2 regions of the Streptomyces sp. NPDC055103 genome follow, and region 2 is predicted to be linked to the other one. Evidence: riboswitches for the same ligand, from Rfam matches in the RefSeq annotation. Region 2 holds a riboswitch; the other holds the start of a gene.
What was found. A riboswitch is a leader RNA that binds a small molecule or an ion and turns the genes downstream of it on or off. The one in region 2 is predicted to bind S-adenosylmethionine.
Positions count from the first base shown of each region.

Region 1: it holds a riboswitch for S-adenosylmethionine, as region 2 does, so the genes downstream of both, ACWFR1_RS18140 (aminotransferase class V-fold PLP-dependent enzyme) here and thrC (threonine synthase) in region 2, are expected to answer to the same signal.

Region 1 covers NZ_JBSGTX010000026.1:2,995-14,939, forward strand. Annotated here, with positions in the region: gene qcrA (cytochrome bc1 complex Rieske iron-sulfur subunit) at 1-388, shown strand, start outside; gene qcrB (cytochrome bc1 complex cytochrome b subunit) at 385-2,010, shown strand; gene trpD (anthranilate phosphoribosyltransferase) at 2,143-3,207, shown strand; SAM riboswitch class IV at 3,285-3,401, shown strand; gene ACWFR1_RS18140 (aminotransferase class V-fold PLP-dependent enzyme) at 3,610-5,001, shown strand; gene ACWFR1_RS18145 (Lrp/AsnC family transcriptional regulator) at 5,073-5,354, opposite strand; gene ACWFR1_RS18150 (rhomboid family intramembrane serine protease) at 5,351-6,085, opposite strand; gene ACWFR1_RS18155 (hypothetical protein) at 6,244-6,486, shown strand; gene ACWFR1_RS18160 (NYN domain-containing protein) at 6,520-7,884, shown strand; gene ACWFR1_RS18165 (NlpC/P60 family protein) at 8,142-9,188, shown strand; gene ACWFR1_RS18170 (NlpC/P60 family protein) at 9,379-10,401, shown strand; gene ACWFR1_RS18175 (hypothetical protein) at 10,484-11,725, shown strand; gene ACWFR1_RS18180 (PadR family transcriptional regulator) at 11,682-11,945, opposite strand, start outside.
Region 2 covers NZ_JBSGTX010000003.1:152,459-164,403, reverse strand. Annotated here, with positions in the region: gene ACWFR1_RS03860 (hypothetical protein) at 1-290, opposite strand, end outside; gene ACWFR1_RS03855 (hypothetical protein) at 580-753, shown strand; gene ACWFR1_RS03850 (hypothetical protein) at 750-953, shown strand; gene ACWFR1_RS03845 (VOC family protein) at 1,059-1,469, shown strand; gene ACWFR1_RS03840 (helix-turn-helix transcriptional regulator) at 1,543-2,064, shown strand; gene ACWFR1_RS03835 (glyoxalase) at 2,064-2,723, shown strand; gene ACWFR1_RS03830 (alpha,alpha-trehalose-phosphate synthase (UDP-forming)) at 2,749-4,194, opposite strand; gene ACWFR1_RS03825 (DUF7927 domain-containing protein) at 4,275-6,152, opposite strand; gene ACWFR1_RS03820 (glucosyl-3-phosphoglycerate synthase) at 6,191-7,159, opposite strand; SAM riboswitch class I at 7,321-7,465, shown strand; gene thrC (threonine synthase) at 7,484-8,770, shown strand; gene ACWFR1_RS03810 (MoaD/ThiS family protein) at 8,784-9,062, shown strand; gene ACWFR1_RS03805 (cold-shock protein) at 9,470-9,673, shown strand; gene groL (chaperonin GroEL) at 10,042-11,670, shown strand; gene ACWFR1_RS03795 (SRPBCC domain-containing protein) at 11,824-11,945, shown strand, end outside.

The sequences.
Region 1 (11,945 bases), on a different contig from region 2:
GACCTTCGCGATGCCCGAGGGCATGACGGAGCACGACCACGACTTCCAGGTCGAGATCGCCAAGGCCGCCCTGATGATCGTCCGGATCCAGCCGGAGGACATCAAGGACAAGCGCGAGCTCGAGTGGTCGCACCAGGGCGTCGTCGCCTTCTCGAAGATCTGCACCCACGTGGGCTGCCCGATCTCCCTGTACGAGCAGCAGACGCATCACGTGCTCTGCCCGTGCCACCAGTCCACCTTCGACCTCTCCGACGGCGCCCGTGTCATCTTCGGCCCGGCCGGTCACGCCCTCCCGCAGCTGCGGATCGGCGTGAACGACAAGGGCTTCCTGGAGGCGCTCGGCGACTTCGACGAGCCCGTCGGCCCTGCCTTCTGGGAGCGCGGATGAGCACCGTGACGGATACGAACAAGAAGGCCCCCGCCGGTGAGCGGGTAGCCGACTGGGCCGACGGTCGCCTGGGGATCTACACGCTGGCCAAGGCCAACATGCGGAAGATCTTCCCGGACCACTGGTCCTTCATGCTGGGCGAGATCTGCCTCTACAGCTTCCTCATCATCATCCTGACGGGCGTCTATCTGACGATGTTCTTCCACCCGTCGATGAACGAGGTGGAGTACGTCGGACCGTACGTCCCGCTCCAGGGACAGCTGATGTCCGAGGCGTTCAACTCGACCATGCACATCTCGTTCGAGGTGCGCGGTGGTCTGCTGATCCGGCAGATCCACCACTGGGCGGCGCTGATCTTCCTCGCCGGCATGTTCGTGCACATGATGCGCGTGTTCTTCACCGGCGCGTTCCGCAAGCCGCGTGAGATCAACTGGCTGTTCGGCTTCCTGCTGTTCTTCCTGGGCATGTTCACCGGTTTCACCGGTTACTCGCTCCCGGACGACCTGCTCTCCGGCACCGGTGTCCGCTTCATGCAGGGCGCGATCCTGTCCGTGCCGGTCGTCGGCACGTACCTCTCGATGTTCCTGTTCGGCGGGGAGTTCCCCGGCGGCGACTTCGTGGCCCGGTTCTACTCGGCGCACGTGCTGCTCCTGCCCGGCATCATGCTGGGCCTGGTGGTCGCTCACCTGATCCTGGTGTTCGTCCACAAGCACACGCACTTCGAGGGCCCCGGCCGTACGAACAAGAACGTCGTGGGCATGCCGCTGCTGCCCGTGTACATGGCGAAGGCCGGAGGCTTCTTCTTCCTGGTCTTCGGTGTCATCGCGGTCATCTCGGCGATCGCCTCGATCAACCCGATCTGGGCGCTCGGCCCGTACCGCCCGGACCAGGTGTCCACCGGCGCCCAGCCCGACTGGTACATGGGCTTCGCCGAGGGGCTGATCCGTGTCATGCCGGGCTGGGAGATCAACCTCTGGGGCCACACGCTCGTCCTGGGCGTGATGATCCCGCTGGCGATCTTCCCCGCGGTCCTCGCGGCGATCGCGGTCTACCCGTTCATCGAGTCCTGGATCACCGGCGACAAGCGCGAGCACCACATCGCGCAGCGCCCGCGCAACGCTCCGACGCGCACCGCCTTCGGTGTCGCCTGGATCACCGCGTACATGATCATGCTCGTGGGTGGTGGAAACGACCTCTGGGCGACCCACTTCCACCTGTCGATCAACTCGATCACCTGGTTCGTGCGGATCTTCTTCTTCCTCGGCCCGGTCATCGCGTTCATCGTCACCAAGCGGATCTGCCTCGGCCTCCAGCGCCGGGACAAGGACAAGGTGCTGCACGGCCGCGAGTCGGGCATCATCAAGCGCCTGCCGCACGGTGAGTTCGTCGAGGTCCACACCCCGCTGAGCCAGGGCGAGCTGCACAAGCTCACGGCGCACGAGCAGTACGCGGCCGCGGAGCTTCCGCCGGCCGTCGACGAGAACGGCGTGGAGCGCAAGATCGGCGCGATCGAGAAGCTCCGGGTCAAGCTCAACAAGGGCTACTACGGCGATGACAGCCAGATCGCCAAGCCCACCTCGGAGGAGTACAAGGAGATCCAGAGCGGCCACGGCCACCACTGATCCCCTGACCTTCCGATGACGTAGGTCGCCACGGTGAGAGCCCCGTCCATTCGATGGACGGGGCTCTTCGCCGTCTTCCGGGCTCGATAGGGTGGACCTTGTATTCCCCTACGTGATGACCCAGGAGCTGCCATGAGCGCTGTGACCCCCGCTGGAGGACCTACGTCGGCGGGCCGCTCCTGGCCCGTCCTCCTGAACGGCCTGCTCGAAGGCCGTGACCTCGCCGCCGACGACACGGCCTGGGCGATGGACCTCATCATGCGCGGCGAGGCCACCGACGCCCAGATCGCCGGGTTCATGGTGGCGCTGCGCGCCAAGGGCGAGACGGTCGCGGAGATCACCGGCCTCGTACGGAGCATGTACGAGCACGCCAACGTGATCGAGGTGCCCGGCCCCGCCGTCGACATCGTCGGCACCGGCGGCGACGGCGCCAAGACCGTGAACATCTCCACGATGGCCTCGATCGTGGCCGCCGGCACGGGCGCGAAGGTCGTCAAGCACGGCAACCGCGCCGCGTCCTCCGCCTCCGGCTCCTCCGACGTCCTGGAGAAGCTCGGCATCAATCTGAACCTGACCCCCCGGCGGGTCGCCGAGGTCGCCGAGGAAGCCGGCATCACCATCTGCTTCGCGGTGAAGTTCCACCCGGCGCTGCGGCACGTCGCCGCCGCGCGCGGCCAGCTGGGGATCCGCACGACCTTCAACGTCCTCGGCCCGCTGACCAATCCGGCGAGGGTCCGCGCCCAGGCCGTCGGCGTCGCCGACGCGCGCATGGCACCGATCGTGGCCGGGGTCTTCGCCGAGCGCGGCAACTCCGCCCTGGTGTTCCGCGGCGACGACGGCCTGGACGAGCTGACGACCACCTCCACCTCGCGGGTCTGGGTGGTCCGCGGCGGCACGGTGACCGAGGAGCGCTTCGACCCGCGGGACGTGGGCATCGACCTCGTACCCCTGGAGGCGCTGCGCGGCGCGGACGCGTCCTTCAACGCCGACGTCGCCCGCCGGCTCCTCGCGGGGGAGACCGGGCCCGTACGGGACGCGGTGCTCCTCAACACCGCGGCGGCGCTCACCGCCCTGGAGCCCGGCGAGGGCACCCTGGCGGAGCAGCTGCGCGCCGGTATCGCGAAGGGCGCGGAGGCGATCGATTCCGGCGCGGCCCACCGCACCCTGGAGCGCTGGGTCGCCGCCAGCAACGCGTAGCGGTTCCTTCGAGGCCCCGGTCCAGCATGCGGACCGGGGTCTTACGCATCCGCGATCATGTGGCAGGATGCATGCCAGGTCATGAGTGACAGCTACGAAGCCCCGGCTTGCTGTCCGGCAACCCTCCGTCCGTGGCGGGGTGCCCCGGGTGAAGACCAGGCCGTGGACAGCAAGGTCCACGGCAAGCGCGGGCCCCTCGACCACCAGGGGTCCTGGTCTCTCGAGGAGCTTTTTCCGTGAGCAAGCGAATGCGATAGGGCGAATCCGCCCCTTCTTCACCCTCGGATCAGGGTCACTTTCGCGTACCCCCATGTCCTCCGAGGCATCACCCGTACCCCGCCATGTCCGGCCGCGTACGGGATCACCGAAGCCATTCCGCACCGCCCGCCGGGAGATACCGCCATGTCCGCATACCCGAACGCCGCTGTCGTGACCGCCGACTCCGAGTCCGCCGACCCCTGCTGCGCCGCCCCGCTGCCGGTCCTCGGCCGGGACGTCACCGTCCCGCTCGTCACCGGTGGCGAAGTGACCTACGCGGCACTCGACTACGCCGCCAGCGCCCCGGCGCTCCAGCGGGTGTGGGACGACGTCGCCGCGTACGCCCCCTACTACGGCAGCGTCCACCGCGGCGCCGGCTACCTCTCCCAGCTCTCCACCGACCTCTTCGAGAACAGCCGCGTCACCGTCGCCGAGTTCCTCGACTGCCGCCCGGGCGACCAGGTCGTCTTCACCCGCTCCACCACCGACTCCCTCAACCTGCTCGCGGCCACGCTCCCCGCCGACTGCCAGGTCTTCGTCTTCGAGACCGAGCACCACGCCTCGCTGCTGCCCTGGCAGGACGCCCACGTCACCTACCTCAACGCGCCCCGCACCCCCGAGCAGGCCGTCGCGACCCTGGAGCGGGCACTCGCCGACCGCGACCCCTACGGCCCCGCCCTGGTCTGCGTCACCGGTGCCTCGAACGTCACCGGTGAGCTGTGGCCGGTGAAGGAGCTCGCCGCCGCCGCCCACGCCCACGGCGCCAGGACCGTGCTCGACGCCGCCCAGCTCGCGCCCCACCACCCCGTCTCCGTACAGGAGTTGGACGTGGACTGGGTCGCCTTCTCCGGGCACAAGCTGTACGCGCCCTTCGGCTCGGGCGTCCTCGCGGGCCGCTCCGACTGGCTCCAGGACGCCGAGCCGTACCTCGCGGGCGGCGGCGCCTCCCGCAAGGTGGCGCGCCGCGCCGACGGCGGCGTGGACGTGGAGTGGCACACCACCGCCGCCCGCCACGAGGCCGGCTCCCCGAACGTCATCGGCGTCTACTCCATCGCCTCCGCCTGCAGGGCGCTCACCGAGGCCGGCTTCGACCAGCTCGTCGCCCGCGAGCAGCACCTGATCGACACGGTCCGCGCGGGCCTCGCCGAGGTCCCCGAGGTCAAGGTGCTCTCGCTCTTCGGCGACGACGCGCCCCGCGTCGGCGTCATCTCCTTCGTCGTGGAGGGCTGGAACAGCTCCCACTTCGCCGCCGCGCTCTCCGCCGAGTACGGCATCGGCGTCCGTGACGGCCTCTTCTGCGCCCACCCGCTGGTCCGCACACTGCTCGGCAGCGACCCGCAGACCCAGGGCGAGTGCGGCTCCCCCGAGGCGACCCCGGGGGAGCGGTCCCTCAACGCGATCCGGGTGAGCTTCGGCGCCGGTACGCCGGACGAGCACGTGGAGCGGTTCGTCGGCGCCGTGAAGGAGCTTGTCCGGGACGGCGCGCAGTGGAAGTACCGCACCGAGGACGGCCGCTGCGTCCCCGACCGCGGCTGATCAGTCACTCGTACGGGTGAAGGGGGCCTCCCGGCCGGGAGGCCCCCTTCCGTCGTGACGCGTGCGCGGCCTCAGGACTCCAGGCCGATGGCGAAGGCCGCCTCCAGATCGTGCTGGGAGTACGTCCGGAACGCCACGTGCGTGTCCGTGGCCTCGACGCCGGGGATCTTGCTGATGCTGCCGGGGATGACGTCCGCCAGGTCGTCGTGGCGCGACACCCGGACCATGGCGATCAGGTCGTAGGTCCCGGTCACCGAGAAGACCTCGCTGACGCTGTCGAGCGCCGCGATCGACTCGGCGATCTCGGGGATGCGGTCCACGCTGGTCTTGATGAGCACGATCGCGGTGATCACGGCTGGCTTTCTCCCTCGGTCGCCGCGGCTGGAGCCTTCACTCTATCCCCACCCCGGTAGCGGCCCCAGGCGTAGAGGAAGCCGAGGGAGAAGCCCACCACGTGGGCCAGATAGGCGACGCCGGGGCCCGGTCCGGCCGCCCGCGCCGCCAGCCACTGGAGCACGAACCAGAAGATCAGCACGATCCAGGCGGGAAAGCGCAGCGGCAGGAAGAAGAGGAAGGGGAAGAGGCTGGTCACCCGGGAGCGCGGGAAGAGGAAGAGGAAGGCCCCGAGCACCCCGGAGATCGCCCCGGACGCCCCGACGAGCGTCTGCTCGCTGTTCGCGTGTGCCACGGCGTACCCGACCAGGGCGAGGTAGCCGGTGCCCAGGTAGAAGAGGGCGAACTCGACGGGGCCCATGCGCTCTTCGGCCATCGCGCCGAAGACGTACAGGAAGAGCATGTTTCCCAGCAGATGGAGCCAGCTGCCGTGGACGAAGAGCGCGGTGAGCGGGGTGAGCAGGGCGTGGGGGTCGCCGGCCATCAGCTCGGCGGGGACCACGCCCCAGCGGCGGAAGTACGCGCCCTGGGCCGCGAGGAGCGCGTCCCCCGTGCCGTACACCGGGTTGAGTCCGGAGACCGGGCTCATCGCGAAGAGGAGGCAGCAGGCGGCGATGAGGCAGTAGGTCACCGTGGGGCCGCCGCGGGTGCCCCGCCAGGCACCCCGGGTAGCCGCTCGCCAGTCGATCATGGACAGATCATGGCGTACCGGGGCCGAACTGGACAGAGTGCCTCGCCGTGCTCCGGCGCACCGGCGAGGCCGTAGGGTAACGGGCAGTACGACCGCAGTTCGACGGCGCACCGCGGCTCCCGCACCTGGTACCACGCAACAGGAAGAAGGACGGCTCGATGACGACGGTTCCCCTGCCGACCGCCGAGACTCGCTGGCGCTGCACGCTCTGTGGCAACCTGACCCGCTTCGACGTGACCCGCTCGTCCAAGGTCGTGGAGTACGTCCATCTGGACCTCGCGGGCGACCCGACGGTCGAGGAGCGGCAGGTGGTCAGTGAGACCATCGAGTCGGTCCGCTGCCGCTGGTGCAACGCGGTGGACCAGATCGAACTGGTGGACAGGCCGGGCGCCGCCTCCTGAGGGGCGGCGCGGACGACATAGGGGTGACGGATCGTGGAGCAGCCCGCGCACGGTGGAGAGCCGGCCGGCGCGGCAGGTGACGCTGCCGAGACGCTCGACCACCCACTGGCGGAAGGTGTACGTCGGCGGGTCGTCGCGCTGGTCGCGGACGCCTTCGGCGGGCTGACCGTCTCGGAGCTGCCGGCCCCCCTGCGGCAGTACGCGCGGTTCACCGCGAGCCGGCGGGCCAAGTTCGCCGGAAACGCGATGGCGGCCGCCCTGGAGAGCGACCCGCTCTTCCGTCAGCGGATCGGCGAGCGGTTCAAGCAGTCCCAGCCCGAGCTCGCCGGTGCCGTCGAGACGGGCACCCCGCCCGCCGCCGCCGACCCGCTCGACGTGGCGGCCGCCGCCTACGTGCTGCGTCCGGTCGGCTGGGTCAAGCTCGTCGCCGCCGCGGGCGAGGAGGCCCAGCGGGCGGACGCCGAGCGGGCCGACGAGGCCGGTCGGCGCGAACTGGATCGGCTGCGCGAGGAGCTCGCCGCCGCGAAGGACCGCTCCCGGGGCGAGACGGAGGAGCTGCGCCACGATCTGGACGCCGCCCGGAGGGAAGCGGAATCGCTTCACCGCAAGCTGCGCAGCGCCCAGAGCGATGTGAAGCGCGGTGAGGCCGCGCTGCGCCGCGCGCAGGGCGAGATCGACACCGCGCGGGCGGAGGCGGCGGCCCAGGTGTCGGCCGCCGAGAGCGAGAGCCGGCGGCTCAAGGCCCGGCTCGCCGAGGTCGAGGCGGCGCTGGAGGCGAGCCGCAGGACCGCGCGCGAGGGCCGCTCGGTGGAGGACATGCGGCTGCGGCTGCTGCTCGACACGGTCCTGGACGCGGCCCAGGGGCTGCGCCGCGAACTGGCGTTGCCCCCCGTCTCCGTACACCCGGCGGACACCGTCGACGCGGTGGAGCCGGGGCGGATGTCCCCGAAGGACATCGCGGCACGGGCGCTTTCCGAGACCGATCCGGCGCTGCTCGACCAACTGCTCGCGCTGCCGCAGGCCCATCTGGTGGTCGACGGCTACAACGTCACCAAGACCGGCTATCCGACGATGCCGCTGGAGAAGCAGCGGCTGCGGCTCCTCGGGAGCCTCTCGGCCCTCGCGGCCCGCTCGGGCGCCGAGGTCACGTGTGTCTTCGACGGGGCGGAACTGGCGGCCCCGGTACTGCTCGCGCCGCCGCGCGGGGTGCGCGTGCTCTTCTCCAAGCCCGGCGTGACGGCGGACGAGTTGATCCGTCAGCTGGTCCGGGCCGAGCCGCCGGGGCGGCCCGTGGTGGTGGTCTCCACCGACCGCGAGGTGGCCGACGGAGTGGCGAAGGCGGGTGCGAGGCCCGTGGCGTCCGCATTGTTGCTGAAGCGGCTTTCGCGGCTCTCGTAACGTCTCGTAACTCCTGGGCTTTATGCCCGAATTCTGGATGGCGCACCGTCAAGTGGTCATCACTGCCCGTGTGGTGTGGGTAAACAAAGTGCTGCGTGAGCGATATTTTTGCCAGTGGGATTTGAACTGATCACAACTTGGTCACTAGGGTCAGGCTTCGAACCTTCGCGCGGTTGATCACCCATCCGGGGTGACGGCGGAGGAACCGCCTGCCCCTCACCGGTTGGGCGGCTCTGAGGAAGAAGGAGCTCGCCTTCGTGGCGTCCCACCGTCGACCCAAGCAGCCGAGCCGTGCCCGCGTGACCGTGCTCACCGCGGCCGCGGCCGCCGCCGTCGCGCTCTCCGCCCAGTCCGGAGCCCAGGCGGCCCCCAAGCCCAAGATCGACGAGGTCAAGTCGAAGGTCGACGAGCTCCATCACGAGGCCGAAGAGGCCACGGAGCAGTACAACCAGGCCGAAGAGCGCCGCGGCACGCTGCAGACGGAGATCAGCAACCTCCAGGACAAGGTGGCCCGCGGTCAGCAGGAGCTCAACACCCTGCGCAACCAGATCGGTTCGGTCGCCAGCGCCCAGTACCGCTCCGGCGGCATCGACCCGGCGCTCCAGCTCTTCCTCTCCGCCGACCCGGACACCTACCTCGACAAGGCGTCCGCGATCGACCAGCTGAGCGCCCAGCAGGCCGACGTCCTCACCTCGATCCAGGCCAAGCAGCGGACCCTCGCGCAGCAGCGCGCCGAGGCGACCACGAAGCTGGCCGACCTCGAGGACGTCCGCAAGACCCTCGGTGCGAAGAAGCAGAAGTACCAGAGCAAGCTCGCCGAGGCGCAGAAGCTCCTCAACACCCTCACGGCGGCCGAGAAGGCCAGGCTGGAGCAGGAGGAGCGGGCCAAGGAGCAGCGGGCCAGCCGCGCCGCCGGCGAGCGGCTCGACCTCGGCAACGAGGCCCCCGCGAGCGGCCTCGGCGCCGCCGCGCTCAACGCCGCCGCCTCCCAGATCGGCAAGCCGTACGTCTCCGGCGCCGAGGGCCCCAACGCCTACGACTGCTCGGGTCTGACCCAGTGGGCCTACCGCCAGGCCGGCGCCAGGCTCACCCGCACCACGTACACCCAGCAGAACGACGGCACGAAGATCGGCCGCAGCCAGCTCAAGCCGGGCGACCTGGTCTTCTTCAACGGCCTGTCGCACGTGGGTCTGTACGCGGGCAACAACACGATCCTGCACGCCCCCAAGCCGGGCGCCAGCGTCCGCTACGAGTCGATGAGCTACATGGGCACGTTCCAGTTCGGCGTCCGCGTCGGAGGCTGACACACCCCGCTCCGGTATGCCGCCCAAACGGGTGGTTCGCCCGGACGCTCGCTGACCTGACGCCCCGCCGGTGACCTGTGATCTCCGGCGGGGCGTCACTTTGTGTGCCCGGCGCCTTCGTTGGACGTGACGTGATCAGCGGCTACTGTCTGCCGCGCCAGTCTGCGTCGAGCCGAACGGAGCGCGATTAGTGGCGTCCCACCGCCGACCCGCGAGGGTCACCGTCCTGACCGCAGCCGCCGCGGCCACCGCGGCGGCGTCCCTCGGGGCCGTCCCCGCGAGCGCCGACCCCGGGACCACGCCCACGGCCACCCGGGCCACCGTCGACCGCCTCTTCGAGGAGGCCGAGAAGGCCACCGAGGGCTACAACAAGGCGGACGAGAAGGCGGACGCGCTGCGCCGGACGGTCTCCCGGGCACAGGACGGACTCGCCCGCGGCCAGGAGCGCATCAACCACATGCGGGGCGCCCTCGGCTCGGTCGCCGGCGCCCAGTACCGCTCCGGCGGCATCGACCCCGCCCTCGCGCTGCTGCTCTCCTCCGACCCCGACAGCTATCTGGAGCGCGCCTCGGTCCTCGACCGCGCCACCGCCCGGCAGGGCGCGGCGCTCGGCGAACTCCAGCGGGAGCAGCGCCGGCTGAACCAGAAGCGGGACGAGGCACGCACCGCCCTCGTCGAGCTCGAACGCAGCCGGGCCGAGGTGGCCCGCCACAAGCGCACCGTCGAGCGCAAGCTCGCCGAGGCCCGCCGCCTCCTCGCCTCCCTCACCGTCGAGGAGCGCGCCGACTACGACCGTGCCTCCCGCTCCGGTGGACGCGCGGAGGCCGCCGGGGAGCTGCCGCCCCTCGCCGACCTCGGCCCCGGCTCCTCACGGGCCTCGGCCGCGGTGCTCGCCGCCCGCAGCGCGATCGGCAAACCGTACGTGTGGGGGGCGACCGGGCCCACCGGCTTCGACTGCTCGGGCCTGATGGTCTGGTCGTACCGGCAGGCCGGGATCAGCCTGCCGCGCACCTCCTCCGCGCAGCGGCACGCGGGCCGGCAGGTGCCGCTCTCGCAGGCGCAGCCCGGCGACCTGGTCACGTACCGCGGCGACGCCAGCCACGTGGGGATCTACGCGGGCAACGGACAGGTCATCCACGCCCCCTACCCGGGCGCGCGGGTCCGCTACGACCCGGTGAACATGATGTCGAACGTGACGGTGACCCGGGTCTGAGCCCGCGCGGTCGCCGGGCCCGTCGCCGGTCCTTTCGCCGATCCGCCGTACCGGAAGCGGTACCGACCGTACGATCGTTGGCGTGGCAGGTCAGGGGTGTGGAGCGCGGCGACCGGCCGCGGCCTGCCTGCTCGCCCTGCTGCTCGCGCTCACCGGGCTCGCCGGCTGTGCGGCGGGTCGAACCATGGACACGGCCTCGGCGACGGCCGCGGCGTCCCGGGAGATACAGACGCTCCTCGACGGACACGCCAGGGCGCTCCTCGACCGCGACGAGCCCGGCTTCCGCGCCGCCCTCGACCCCGCCTACGCGCCGACCGCCGTGACCGAGTTCCGGCGGCTCGCGAAGGTGCCGCTCGACGACTGGACGTACCGGGTCACCGGGATCGACCGCACAGACGAGGACGAGGTCACGGCCCGCGCCGTGCTCGGCTACCGCTTCCGTGGCCACGACGGGGGACCCGTCACCAGCGACCGCGTCCTGGACCTGGCCGAGCGGGACGGGCGCTGGTACGTGACCGGTGACCGGCCCGCGGAGGGCGCGCCGCGGCAGCTCTGGGAGCAGGGGGAGGTACGGACCGTCCGGGGCGCCCGCTCGCTCGTCCTCGGCGTCGGCCAGGACCCGGAGCGGCTCCGGGACATCGCCGAGGCCGCCGACCGGGCGGTCCCCGCCGTGAGCGCGGCCTGGTCCTCGGAGTGGGCCCGCGAGGTCGTCGTCCTCGTTCCAGGCTCCCTGGATGCCATGGGCGGGCTGCTCGGGGCACCGGGCGCCTCCTACCGGGGCATCGCCGCCGTCACCACGGGGGAGACCGAGGGCGGGGCGGACGCGCCGGCGGACCGGGTCATCGTCAACCCCGAGGCGTACGGGGGCCTCGGCGACTTCGGCCGGCAGTTCGTCCTCACCCATGAGACGGTCCACGTCGCCACCCGCGCTCACACCTCACCGGCCACGCCGGTCTGGCTCTCCGAGGGCTTCGCCGACTGGGTCGGCTACCGGGGCACCGGCCGGACCACCGCCCAGGCCGCCCCCGAGCTGCGGCGCGCGGTCCGCGCGGGCGAGCCGCCGGTCCGGCTCCCGGAGGACACGGACTTCGCCTTCGGCGGCGACGCGGAGTCGCTCGCCCGGGCCTACGAGAGCGGCTGGCTCGCGTGCGAGCTGATCGCGGAGCGCTGGGGCGAGACGGAGCTGACGGAGTTCTACCGGGCGGTGGGGGCGCATCCGGCCCGGGAGGGCGCGGTGGAGAAGGCGCTCCAGGAGGTCCTGGACACCACCCCGGAGGAGTTCACGGCCGCGTGGCGGACGTTTCTGACGGAACGGCTCGGCTGACGCGCGCCGCCCGCGCGTCCAGTTCTTCGAGGGCCTCGGTCAGCCAGGCCTTCTCCGCCGTGCCCGTGGCGCGAGCGATCCGCAGCATGCCCTGCCGGAAGAGGTCGGGCTCGTCCTCGGCGCGCACCGGGGTCCCGCCCTCGTAGAAGAAGCCGGCCGGGGCGGAGAGGAACTCCTGGCGGCGGCGGAGCACGGCCGCCTGCTCCGCCGGCTCGGGGAG
Region 2 (11,945 bases):
ACGTCGCTGACGCCGATACGGCGGGGAGTGCCGAAGGCCGGGGTCGCCGAGCTGAGTGCCAAGGCCGTGCCGGCGGTGATGAACTGGCGGCGTTCCACTGGGTCCTCCGGTGGTGCTGTGGTGCTGGGGGACTCGAACCCCAGATCCTTCAACGGGCGGCGGAAGACCGCTTCCAGCGCTCTGCGCGTGCGACCGATCGGACGCCGGGTGGCCCCGTTGACCAGATTGCGCACGGTCCGGTCCGACACGTCGCCGGGCCTGCCGGTGATCTCCAGCAGGGCGGCGTTCATCCGACCCGCCAACTCCTCTTGCGTGAGGCCTAAGTCGGCCATTCGCTGCTTCAACACGGCGTTGACTGCCACGAAACAGAACGTAGCCCTGGCTCACTGTCCAGGCCACCGGGGTCGCAAAGACGACGCAGAGTCTTCCGGTCGCGAGCGCTGCCAGGGCCGGTGACCTTTCCTGTTCCAGGACGGGCTCTGGTCGTTGACTGGTCGCAAGCCGTCCGGGTGCGGGCCCGTCACACAGGCTCCCCCTACCAGCCCGGACGGCCCCGAATCCACCGATGGGAGTCGAGCGATGACCAGCACCCTCCCCCGCCGTACGCCTGGCGAGAGCGGACACGAGAGCGGCACGTCGTGCTCGGAGCACGGCGTGCCGAGTCGGGCGCTCCGCGAGCGGGCGGCCGCCGGCTGGGACAGGTTCCTCCGGCGCTTCGCCGACGAGCAGCCCGAAGAGCGAGACGAGACGTGAGCGCCGACCACGCGGGGTACGAGGAGCACCCGCTGCTGCATCAGAGGGTCCGCGACATCGCGAGCCGGGGTAAGGGCGAGCTGATGGCCGTCACTCACGAACTGCACAGTGACGGCCGCGTGGTCCGCGTCGCGCACATCCGCCCCGAGTCCGGTGTGGAGTGGTCGACGCCGGCCGACAACCTTCAGGCGGTCTGGTGAGCCCGCTCCTAGGAGGAAGACGTCTCGACGTGAACATTCGGGCGTGTCCGCATCGATCAGGAACCGAGAAGTGCGGTCCAGGGGGTCGGTTCTAGGCTGCGCGCCATGGACATCACCATTCACACGGCTTCTCTTCCGCACGACGACCCGGACGCGTCGCTCGCCTTCTACCGCGATGCCCTCGGCTTCGAGGTCCGCAGCGACGTCGGGCAGGGCAAAATGCGCTGGATCACGGTCGGCCCGGCCGGTCAGCCGGGCACGTCGATCCTTCTGGCGCCGCCTGCCGTCGATCCCGGCGTCACCGAGGACGAACGCCGCACGATCGCCGAGATGATGGCCAAGGGCACCTACGGCTGGATCCTGCTGGCCACCCGGAACCTCGACGCGGTGTTCGAGAAGGTGCAGGCCGGTGACACCGAGGTCGTCCAGGAGCCGACCGAGCAGCCGTACGGCGTCCGCGACTGCGCGTTCCGCGACCCCGCGGGCAACCTGATCCGCATCCAGGAGCTGCGCTGAGCCGTGCGGGCATCGATGCGGCCGTGCGGGCCGACATCGAAAGGGAAGACGAAGAGCAAAGGGGAGAGTGCTCATGTGTAAGCCTGAATGGCGGCGGGCACGCGTCCAGGCGCAGCGCCTGGCTGACCTGGCGCGGCTGCGCCGCGTCCGCGACCGGATCGACAGGGAATACGCGCAGCCGTTGAACGTGGAGGCGCTCGCCCGTGATGTGAACATGTCCGCCGGGCATCTGAGTCGGCAGTTCCGGGCCGCCTACGGCGAGTCGCCGTACGCGTACCTGATGACGCGTCGTATCGAGCGGGCGACGGCGCTGCTGCGGCGGGGCGACCTCAGCGTCACCGAGGTCTGCTTCGCGGTCGGCTGCGCGTCGCTGGGAACGTTCACCACCCGCTTCACCGAGCTGGTCGGCATGCCGCCCGGGGCCTTCCGGCGCCAGGCGGCGGATGCGGCGGCCGACGATGCCGATGCTGCGGATACGGCCCGCGGTGCGGGTCCGGCGATCAACGTGGAGGGGATGCCGGCGTGCGTGGCGAAGCAGGTCTCAAGACCGGTCAGGAATCGAGAAGCCCCGGCCGCCGCGCAGCCCCTAGCGTGATGGTCATGGCAACCACCGCTTCCACCGCAGCCGGCACGTCCCTCGCGTCCGTCACCCTTGAGGTGGCCGACCTCGAGGCCGCCCACCGCTTCTACAGCGCCTTCGGCGTGGACGCGTACCTGCGCCTGCGGGCGTCCGAGGCGCACTCCACCGGATTCCGCGGCTTCACCCTGGCACTCACGGTGTCCGGGCCGGCCACCGTCGACGGCTTCTTCGGCGCCGCCGTGGACGCCGGCGCCACGGTCCTGAAGCCCGCCGCGAAGTCGTTCTGGGGCTACAGCGGCGTCGTCCGGGCCCCGGACGGGACGATCTGGAAGATCGCGACCTCGGAGAAGAAGGACACCGGCCCCGCCACCCGCGAGATCGACGACGTCGTCCTGCTGATCGGCGTCGAGGACGTGAAGGCCACCAAGCAGTTCTACGTCGGCCGGGGCCTGACCGTGGCCAAGAGCTTCGGCGGCAAGTACGCCGAGTTCGCCCCCGGTCAGTCCAGCCCCGTCAAGCTGGCGCTGTACAAGCGCCGCGCCCTGGCCAAGGACCTCGGCGTCCCCGCCGACGGCACAGGCGCGCACCGCGTCATCCTCGGCAGCACCGCCGACACGTTCACCGACCCGGACGGGTTCGCCTGGGAGGCCGCCCTCGCCCCCACGTCGTCCTGACTCCCGGCCCCGCCGACTCGCGTGGCTACGAGGGTCCCCTGAGCGCCTCCAGTTGGTTCAGGAACCAGCGCTGGGGGGGCAGGGCCGTTGCCGCCGCGGCGAGGCGTTTGGTGCGGTCGGCGCGTTCGGTCGCCGGCATCGACAGGGCGGTGTGGAGTGCCTCGGCGGTTTCCGAGACGTCGAAGGGGTTCACGGTGAGGGCGTCGGCGCGGAGTTCCTGGTAGGCGCCCGCGCCCGTCGAGAGGACCAGGGCGCAGCCCGCCTCCGAGACGACCGGTATCTCCTTCGCGACCAGGTTCATGCCGTCGCGCACCGGGTTCACCAGGGCCACGTCCGCGAGGCGGTAGGCGGCCAGGGAGCGGGTGAAGTCGTCCCGTACCGAGACCAGGACCGGCTGCCAGTCGGGCGTGCCGAACTCGGTGTTGATCTCGTCCGCCAGGGCCGTCACCGAGGCGGTGTACTGACGGTACGACTCCAGGTCCTGGCGTGACGGGTACGCCGAGGCCAGGTGGACCACCCGGTCGCGCCACTCGGGGTGGGTGGTGAGCAGTTCGCGGTAGGCGAGGAGGCCGCGGATGATGTTCTTGGAGAGTTCGGTGCGGTCGACGCGCACGATGGTCTTCCGGTCGCCGACCTCCTCCCGGAGCCGGGCCAGCCGCTCGTCCACCTCCGGGCGGTACGCCAGCGCCCGCAGCTCGTCGGCGTCCACGCCCAGCGGGTACGCCCGGACCCGGGTGCGGCCCTTCCTGAAACCGTGGCGGCGGTGCTCCACGCCGTGCCAGGGGTCGCCGCTCGGCCAGATGCCCCGGGCCGTGCCCGTCGCGTCGTCCCGCTGCGAGCAGCAGCTGATGAAGAAGCTCGCCCATCCCCAGGTGTGGAAGCCCAGCTCGTCCGCGCCGAGCATCCCCCACAGCAGTTCCTCGACGATGTCGTCCGGCACCATCCGCAGGTACTCGGGGGAGACCCACGGGGTGTGCGTGAAGTGCCCGATCCGCAGGTCGGGGCGGAGCTCCCGGAGCATCCAGGGGACGAGCGACAGGTGGTAGTCCTGGACCAGGACCGCCGCGCCCTCCGACGCCTCGGCCGCCAGGGCCTCCGCGAAGGCGCGGTTGTAGCCGCGGTACGCCTCCCAGCGGCGTCGGAACTCCGCGTCGAAGACGGGCTCGCGCGGGACGTCGTACAGGTGGTGGTGGAGGAACCACAGCACCGAGTTCGCGATGCCGTTGTACGCGTCGGCGTACACGTCCGGGGCGATGTCCAGCATGCGGACGCCCGGCTCGCCGACCCCGCGCCGCACCGCCTCCCGGTCGCCCTCGCCGAGGGCCGCGCACACCCACAGGCTGTCCTGAGAGGAGACGGCGCTCAGGCCTGAGACCAGGCCGCCTCCGCCCCTGCGGGCGTCGAGCTCACCGTCCTCGCCGAGCACGTACGAGACGGGTCCCCGGTTGGATGCCACGAGCACAGTAGCCATGTGGCGAACCTAGCCCGTCCCGTAAACGCTCAAACGTACGTATACGAGACGGGCCGATCCGGCCACGGGGTGTGTGCCGCTCAGTGGTCGCGGCGGCCGCGCATCGCTGCCTTCGCCACCAGGCCCGTCGCCGCCAGGGCCACGCCGAGCGCGCCGAGCAGCCACAGCCGCTCACCGTTGCTGCCCGTCTCCGCCATCGAGCCGCCGTTCCCTCCGTGCGGTCCCGGCGCCGGGGCCACCGGGACGGACGTGCTCCGCGAGGCCGAGGCCGAGGCGGAGGGGGCGGAGGGGGAGGCCGGGCTGGTGGGGGAGGCCGAGCCGGACGGGGACGCCGGGTCCGTGGGCTCCACCGGTGCCGAGGTCGTCGGCTTCGGGGGCTTCGTCGGGTCCGTCGGCTTCGGATCCGTCGGGGTCGGCGTCGGCTTGGGCTTGTCGAGCACCGGGGTGATCGCGCAGGCCTGGTCCTCGCTGCCGTCGCCGCAGTTGGAGCGCGGGGACTCCACCTCGACGCTGTTGCGGAGCTTCCCGTCGCCGGTCACCGGGTCCTTGATCTTCACCGAGTACGTGACGGTCGCCGTCTTCCCCGCCGGGATCGTCCCGACGTACCCGATCTTCGGCTTCCCGTACGACACCTCGCCCAGGTCCGTCTTCACGTCGCCGTTGTAGTCGGCGTCGTCGAGGTTCCCCGTCAGGTCGTCGCTGAACTTGGCGTTCGGGTAGTCGATCGTGCTGATGTTCTTCGCGGTGATCTTGTACGTGAGGGTGTCGCCCGGCTTCACCGTGCGCGGGCTCGCCGTCTTGGTGATCTCCAGGTCGGGCACCGGCACCGAGAAGGCGAGCCCGGACGGCACGTACGTGTCGCCGTTCGTGGAGAAGGTGAGATCGGCCGAGGTCGCGCCCTGCGGGATGGCGCCGTCCGGGATGTCGAAGGCCTTGGCGTCGATGCTCAGGTTGTTGACGAGCTTGGGCGCGACCGCCCCGTCGTCCTCGCCGATGAAGAAGTTGTTGGTGTTGCCGGTGTGGTTCTCGGTGACGTTCTTGCCGTCGACGAGGAACTTGTCGCCCGGGGTGTTCCAGTCGCCCTTGTACGCGGTGACGCTCGCCCGCGCCGTGCCGCCGCTCCGGTAGAAGCCGTCGACGGTGATCGTGGTCGCGGGGGAGGTGGAGCGCTGGAGGACGTGGCCGCCGTAGACGTAGACGTTCCGCCGCTCCGGGGCCTTGACCGGGTCGGGTCCCGGGAACTTGTGGACGACGGTCAGGGACCAGCCGCCCACGCAGCCCTTGCCGTTCGGCGACCAGATGTTGCCGACGGCCACCCGCGCGTCCGTCCCCGAGACGCCCGCGAAGGCGGCGGTCACGTCCGACTCGCCCGTGTAGTAGTGCGGGCCGTTGGTGTCGGCCGGGTCGGTGACCATGCTGTCGATCGAGACCGGGGTCGCGGGCCCCGTCCCGACCCTGATCACCGGCGCGGTCGTCGCCGGGTCGCCGGGCGAGGACCCGACGTCGGCGCCGGAGATGTCGCAGCGCCGGAGCTGGGCCCCGCTCGGGCCCTTGTACGTGCCGTCGTTGCCGCCCCAGAACAGCCGGGCGTACGCGACCTCGGCACCCGCCGGGATCGCGACGTGGCCGGTACTGGAGCCGAACTCGGGCGCCTCGCCCGCCACCATGTCGGCGGCGTCGATCCGCCGCATCACGAAGGTGTTGTTGTTGTCGGAGCCCTCGCCCTTCGCGGCGGTCGCGCAGCGCGCGGCCATGTCCGCGGGCTCGGTGGGGCAGCCCATGACCGTGTTGCCGAGCGTCGTGAAATCGCCGTAGATCGACTCGTCGTACCGCTTGCCGAAGGGCTCGGTGACGTCCGCCGAGGCCGGACCAGCCGCGGCCGTCGAGAGCGCGAGTGAGGCCACCGCGAGTCCGACGACCGCCGCCACACCGCCCAGGTGCTGTTGTCTGAAGCGCATAAAAGGGCAATGTAGGCAAAGCGGATCATCTGGTGGCGTTACGCCACGCGGCGGCGCCTGTACTCCGTGATCTCGGCCATCGGCGGCCGTTCCTCCGTGTCCACCGCGTAGGTCCGGGGGGTGAACCCGTCCTCGCCCCGCTCGAACTGGGTCAGCCTCGGCCGTACGAGGTGGCCGCGCGAGAGCCGTAGCTGCGCCGTCCGGTAGATCGCCGCCGCCATCCGGCCCAGCGCCCGCTCGTCCTGATGGCGGTGCTTGCGCACCCCCACGTCGACCTGTGCGAGGGCGTCCAGGCCCACCGTGTGCAGCGCGTCGACGAGCAGCCCCAGCTCCACCCCGTAACCGACGGGGAAGGGCAGCCGCTCCAGGAGCGAGCGCCGCGCCGCGTACTCGCCGCCCAGCGGCTGCACGAAGCCGGCCAGCTGCGGCCAGTGGAGGTTGAGGAGCGGCCGAGCCACCAGCTCGGTCACTCGGCCGCCCTGACCTGGGGTCTTGCCGGAGGCGAGCTGATCGGACGCAGTGCCGAAGGGGCGGTCGTAGGTCGCCTTCACGAGGTCGACGTCCGGTTCGGTGAGCAGCGGGCCCACGATCCCCGTCACGAAGTCCGCCGAGAAGTCCCGCAGGTCCGCGTCGACGAAGCACACGACGTCCCCGCTCGTCACCATGAGCGACCGCCACAGGACCTCGCCCTTGCCGGGGACGGCCGGTATCCGGGGGAGGATCGCGTCCCGCGCCACCACCCGCGCCCCGGCGGCCGCCGCCACCTCCGCCGTACGGTCGGTGGAGCCCGAGTCGACGACCACCAGTTCGTCCACGAGCGGCACCGCGTCCGACATCAGCTCGCGGCGGATCACGGCGACGATGTCGCCGACCGTCGCCTCCTCGTTCAGCGCCGGCAGCACGACGCTGACCTTCGTGTTTCGCTTGGCGGCGAGGATCCGCTCCAGCGGCCGGTCGGCCACGGACCAGGACCGCCGGTCCAGCCAGCGCTCCACCTCTTCGAGCACGTGATCTCCATCTCGCGGTTCGGACGGCCCGTCCAAGCGCCGGGGCCTTCGGTTACAGTCTTGAACAACGCGGATGCCCGATGCACGTCGGGGTGCCGCCCGCGTCGGAGCGCAGGAACGAAGTCCCGCGAGGAACTTCACCCCGCTTCACAATCGAATACCGCTCATCCAGAGGGGCAGAGGGAAACGGCCCGTTGAAGCCCCGGCAACCCTCCAGTCGGTTACTCGTCCTCCAGCGAGGTCCCCGACTAGGGAAGGTGCCAAATCCGTCTCATGGCGAAAAATTCGCCATGGGAAAGATGAGGAGAAAGGGCCTCGCCTCCAATGGCTGTACAGACTGTCGCTTCCGCCGCCACCGTCGACCTCGGTCCCGCTTCCGGGCTTTCCTGTCGCGAATGCGGTGAAGTCTTCGCGCTCGGTCCGATCTTCGCCTGCGAACTCTGTTTCGGACCGCTCGAGGTCGCCTACGACCTCCCCACCGGTGACCCCGAGGCGCTGCGCAAGCAGATCGAGGCCGGCCCCGCCAACATCTGGCGCTACGCCCCCCTGCTGCCCGTCCCCGCCGACGTCGCCGAGAAGCCGAACCTGAACCCGGGCTGGACCAAGCTCGTCCAGGCCGACAACCTCGCCCGCGAGATCGGTGTCGCCCCCGGCAAGCTCTTCGTCAAGGACGACTCGGGCAACCCGACCCACTCCTTCAAGGACCGGGTCGTCGCGCAGGCCCTCGAGGCCGCCCGCGCCTTCGGCTTCACCACGCTCTCCTGCTCCTCCACCGGCAACCTCGCCGGCGCCGTCGGCGCCGCCGCCGCCCGCGCCGGCTTCCGCTCCTGCGTCTTCATCCCGCACGACCTGGAGCAGGGCAAGGTCGTCATGGCCGCCGTCTACGGCGGTGACCTCGTCGCCATCGAGGGCAACTACGACGACGTCAACCGCTTCTGCTCGGAGCTCATCGGCGACCCGCTCGGCGAGGGCTGGGGCTTCGTCAACGTCAACCTCCGCCCGTACTACGGCGAGGGCTCCAAGACGCTGGCGTACGAGATCTGCGAGCAGCTCGGCTGGGTCATCCCCGACCAGCTCGTCATCCCGATCGCCTCCGGCTCGCAGCTCACCAAGATCGACAAGGGTCTGCAGGAGCTCATCAAGCTCGGCCTCGTCGAGGACAAGCCGTACAAGATCTTCGGTGCGCAGGCCGAGGGCTGCTCCCCGGTCTCCGTCGCCTTCAAGGCCGGCCACGACGTGGTCCGCCCGCAGAAGCCGAACACGATCGCCAAGTCGCTCGCGATCGGCAACCCGGCCGACGGCCCGTACGTCCTCGACATCGCCCGTCGCACCGGTGGCGCCGTGGAGGACGTGAACGACGAGCAGGTCGTGGACGCGATCAGGCTGCTCGCCCAGACCGAGGGCATCTTCGCCGAGACGGCGGGCGGCGTGACCGTCGGCGTCACGAAGAAGCTCGTCGAGGCCGGTCTGATCGACCCGGAGCTCACCACCGTCGTGCTGAACACCGGCGACGGCCTCAAGACGCTGGACGCCGTGGCCGAGGGCTCGCAGGCGACCGCCACCATCCGCCCCAGCCTGGACGCGTTCCGCGCCGCGGGCCTGGCTCTCTGAGAGGTACGAAGACATGGCCGTGAACGTCCGCATCCCCACCATCCTCCGCACCTACACGGGCGGGCAGTCCGAGGTCCCGGCCGAGGGCGCGACCCTCGCCGAGGTCATCGCGGACCTGGAGAAGAACCACACGGGCATCGCCGCCCGCGTCCTGGACGACCAGGGCAAGCTGCGCCGCTTCGTCAACGTCTACGTGAACGACGACGACGTGCGCTTCGAGCAGGGTCTGGAGACGGCCACCCCGGCCGGCGCGGGCGTCTCGATCATCCCGGCGGTCGCCGGAGGCTGCTGAGCCCCCACGGCTGACCTGTTGTCCCGTCTTTCTTGAATTGCCCCTTCCGCGCCATAAAGCGGAGGGGGCAATTCTGCATGGTTGAACGGGGTAGAGTTGGGGAAGTCCCCTCCGCTGCTCATGCCGGACGCATATGAGAATGCGTCCCTGTGCGTCAGGAAGCAGCCAAAGTGTCTGCGCGTTGTGTACGTTCTGCGCGTTTTGCCGGGCCCGACTTGCCCCGGAACTCCAGGGATTCTCCCTAATTCCCCTTTCCGTCGTGCCCAGAATTCTCGCTCGATTGACCTGTTGCAGAGGGCAGTTGGGCAGATACATTCAGCGGCGGTCGACGCGTTCCGGCGCAGGGTCTGACCCCGGGTCCGCGAAGTGCGGTTCCCGCGCAAGGGCCAGTAATAGGGGAGTTAGGCATGGCTCAGGGCACCGTCAAGTGGTTCAACGCGGAGAAGGGCTACGGCTTCATCGCGGTCGACGGTGGTGCGGATGTTTTCGTCCACTACAGCGCGATCCAGATGGATGGCTACCGCAGCCTCGAAGAGGGGCAGCGGGTCGAGTTCGAGATTTCGCAGGGCCAGAAGGGTCCGCAGGCGGACATGGTCAAGCTCGCCGTCTGAGCGCGGCGCGATCGGCCACCGACGCAACGCCGTCGAGGGGCCCGCATCCCTGAGGGGAAGCGGGCCCCTCGCGCGTTCCCCGACGCCCGGGAGGGCCGGCGGGGAGAGGGGTGGGAGGCCCGGCGGGAAGGCGGCCGGAAGCCCGGTGCGAAGGTGGCCCGAAACCTGAGAGTCGCTTGCACTCTCCTAGGGCGAGTGCTAATCATTGGCGTTAGCACTCGGAAGGTGAGAGTGCTACGAGGATCGGGCAGACGAGGTCGCCGGCCGGGTGGGGCAAGGAACCACGCGGAGCACCGGAGGCCGTCCGTCGCGGGCGTCGGCGCGGTCCTGGAGCGTTATCCACCCCATGTCCGGGAGGACCACTTCACATGGCCAAGATCATCGCGTTCGACGAGGAGGCCCGGCGCGGTCTCGAGCGCGGCATGAACCAGCTCGCTGACGCCGTCAAGGTCACCCTCGGCCCCAAGGGTCGCAACGTCGTCCTCGAGAAGAAGTGGGGCGCCCCCACGATCACCAACGATGGTGTCTCCATCGCCAAGGAGATCGAGCTCGAGGACCCGTACGAGAAGATCGGCGCCGAGCTGGTCAAGGAAGTCGCCAAGAAGACGGACGACGTCGCCGGCGACGGTACGACCACCGCCACCGTTCTCGCCCAGGCGCTCGTCCGCGAGGGCCTCCGCAACGTCGCCGCCGGTGCCAACCCCATGGCCCTCAAGCGCGGCATCGAGAAGGCCGTCGAGGCCGTCTCCGGCGCCCTCCTCGAGCAGGCGAAGGATGTCGAGACCAAGGAGCAGATCGCTTCGACGGCCTCCATCTCCGCCGCCGACACCCAGATCGGCGAGCTCATCGCCGAGGCGATGGACAAGGTCGGCAAGGAAGGCGTCATCACCGTCGAGGAGTCGCAGACCTTCGGTCTGGAGCTCGAGCTCACCGAGGGCATGCGCTTCGACAAGGGCTACATCTCGGCGTACTTCGCCACCGACATGGAGCGTATGGAGGCGTCGCTCGACGACCCGTACCTCCTGATCGTCAACTCCAAGATCTCTTCGGTGAAGGACCTGCTCCCGCTCCTGGAGAAGGTCATGCAGTCGGGCAAGCCGCTGCTGATCATCGCCGAGGACGTCGAGGGCGAGGCCCTGTCGACCCTGGTCGTCAACAAGATCCGCGGCACCTTCAAGTCCGTCGCGGTGAAGGCCCCGGGCTTCGGCGACCGTCGTAAGGCCATGCTGAACGACATCGCCATCCTCACCGGCGGCACGGTCATCTCCGAGGAGGTCGGCCTCAAGCTGGAGAACGCGGGCCTCGACCTGCTGGGCCGCGCCCGCAAGGTCGTCATCACCAAGGACGAGACCACCATCGTCGACGGTGCCGGTGACAGCGAGCAGGTCGCCGGTCGCGTGAACCAGATCCGCGCCGAGATCGAGAACAGCGACTCGGACTACGACCGCGAGAAGCTCCAGGAGCGCCTCGCGAAGCTGGCCGGCGGCGTGGCCGTCATCAAGGCCGGCGCCGCGACCGAGGTCGAGCTCAAGGAGCGCAAGCACCGCATCGAGGACGCCGTTCGCAACGCGAAGGCGGCCGTCGAGGAGGGCATCGTCGCCGGTGGCGGCGTGGCCCTGCTCCAGGCTTCCTCGGTCTTCGAGAAGCTTGAGGCGGACCTGTCGGGCGACGAGGCCACCGGTGCCAACATCGTCAAGCTGGCCCTTGAGGCCCCGCTGAAGCAGATCGCGGTCAACGCCGGCCTCGAGGGCGGCGTCGTGGCGGAGAAGGTCCGCAACCTGCCCGTCGGCCACGGCCTGAACGCCGCGACCAACGAGTACGTCGACCTCATCGCCGAGGGCATCATCGACCCGGCGAAGGTCACGCGCTCCGCGCTGCAGAACGCCGCGTCGATCGCCGCGCTGTTCCTCACCACCGAGGCCGTCATCGCCGACAAGCCGGAGAAGGCGTCCGCGCCGGCCGGCGGCGGCATGCCGGGCGGTGACATGGACTTCTGATCCTCCGGGATCGGTGGTTCATCGCTGTACCGCAGTACTGCTGAACGCGACCGAGGGCGGCACTCCCCAGCAGGGGGGTGCCGCCCTCGGGCGTTGTGCGGGACGGGGAGGGCGGGGTGATCCTGGAAGGGACACCGGGGAAGGGCCGAGACCATGGTCATTCTGCTGACGACGCCCGCCGATCGCGAACTGGTCATCACCCGGACCTTCGACGCCCCGCCGGGCCTGCTGTGGGAGGCCTGGACGCGCCCCGAGCACGTACGCGAGTGGTACGG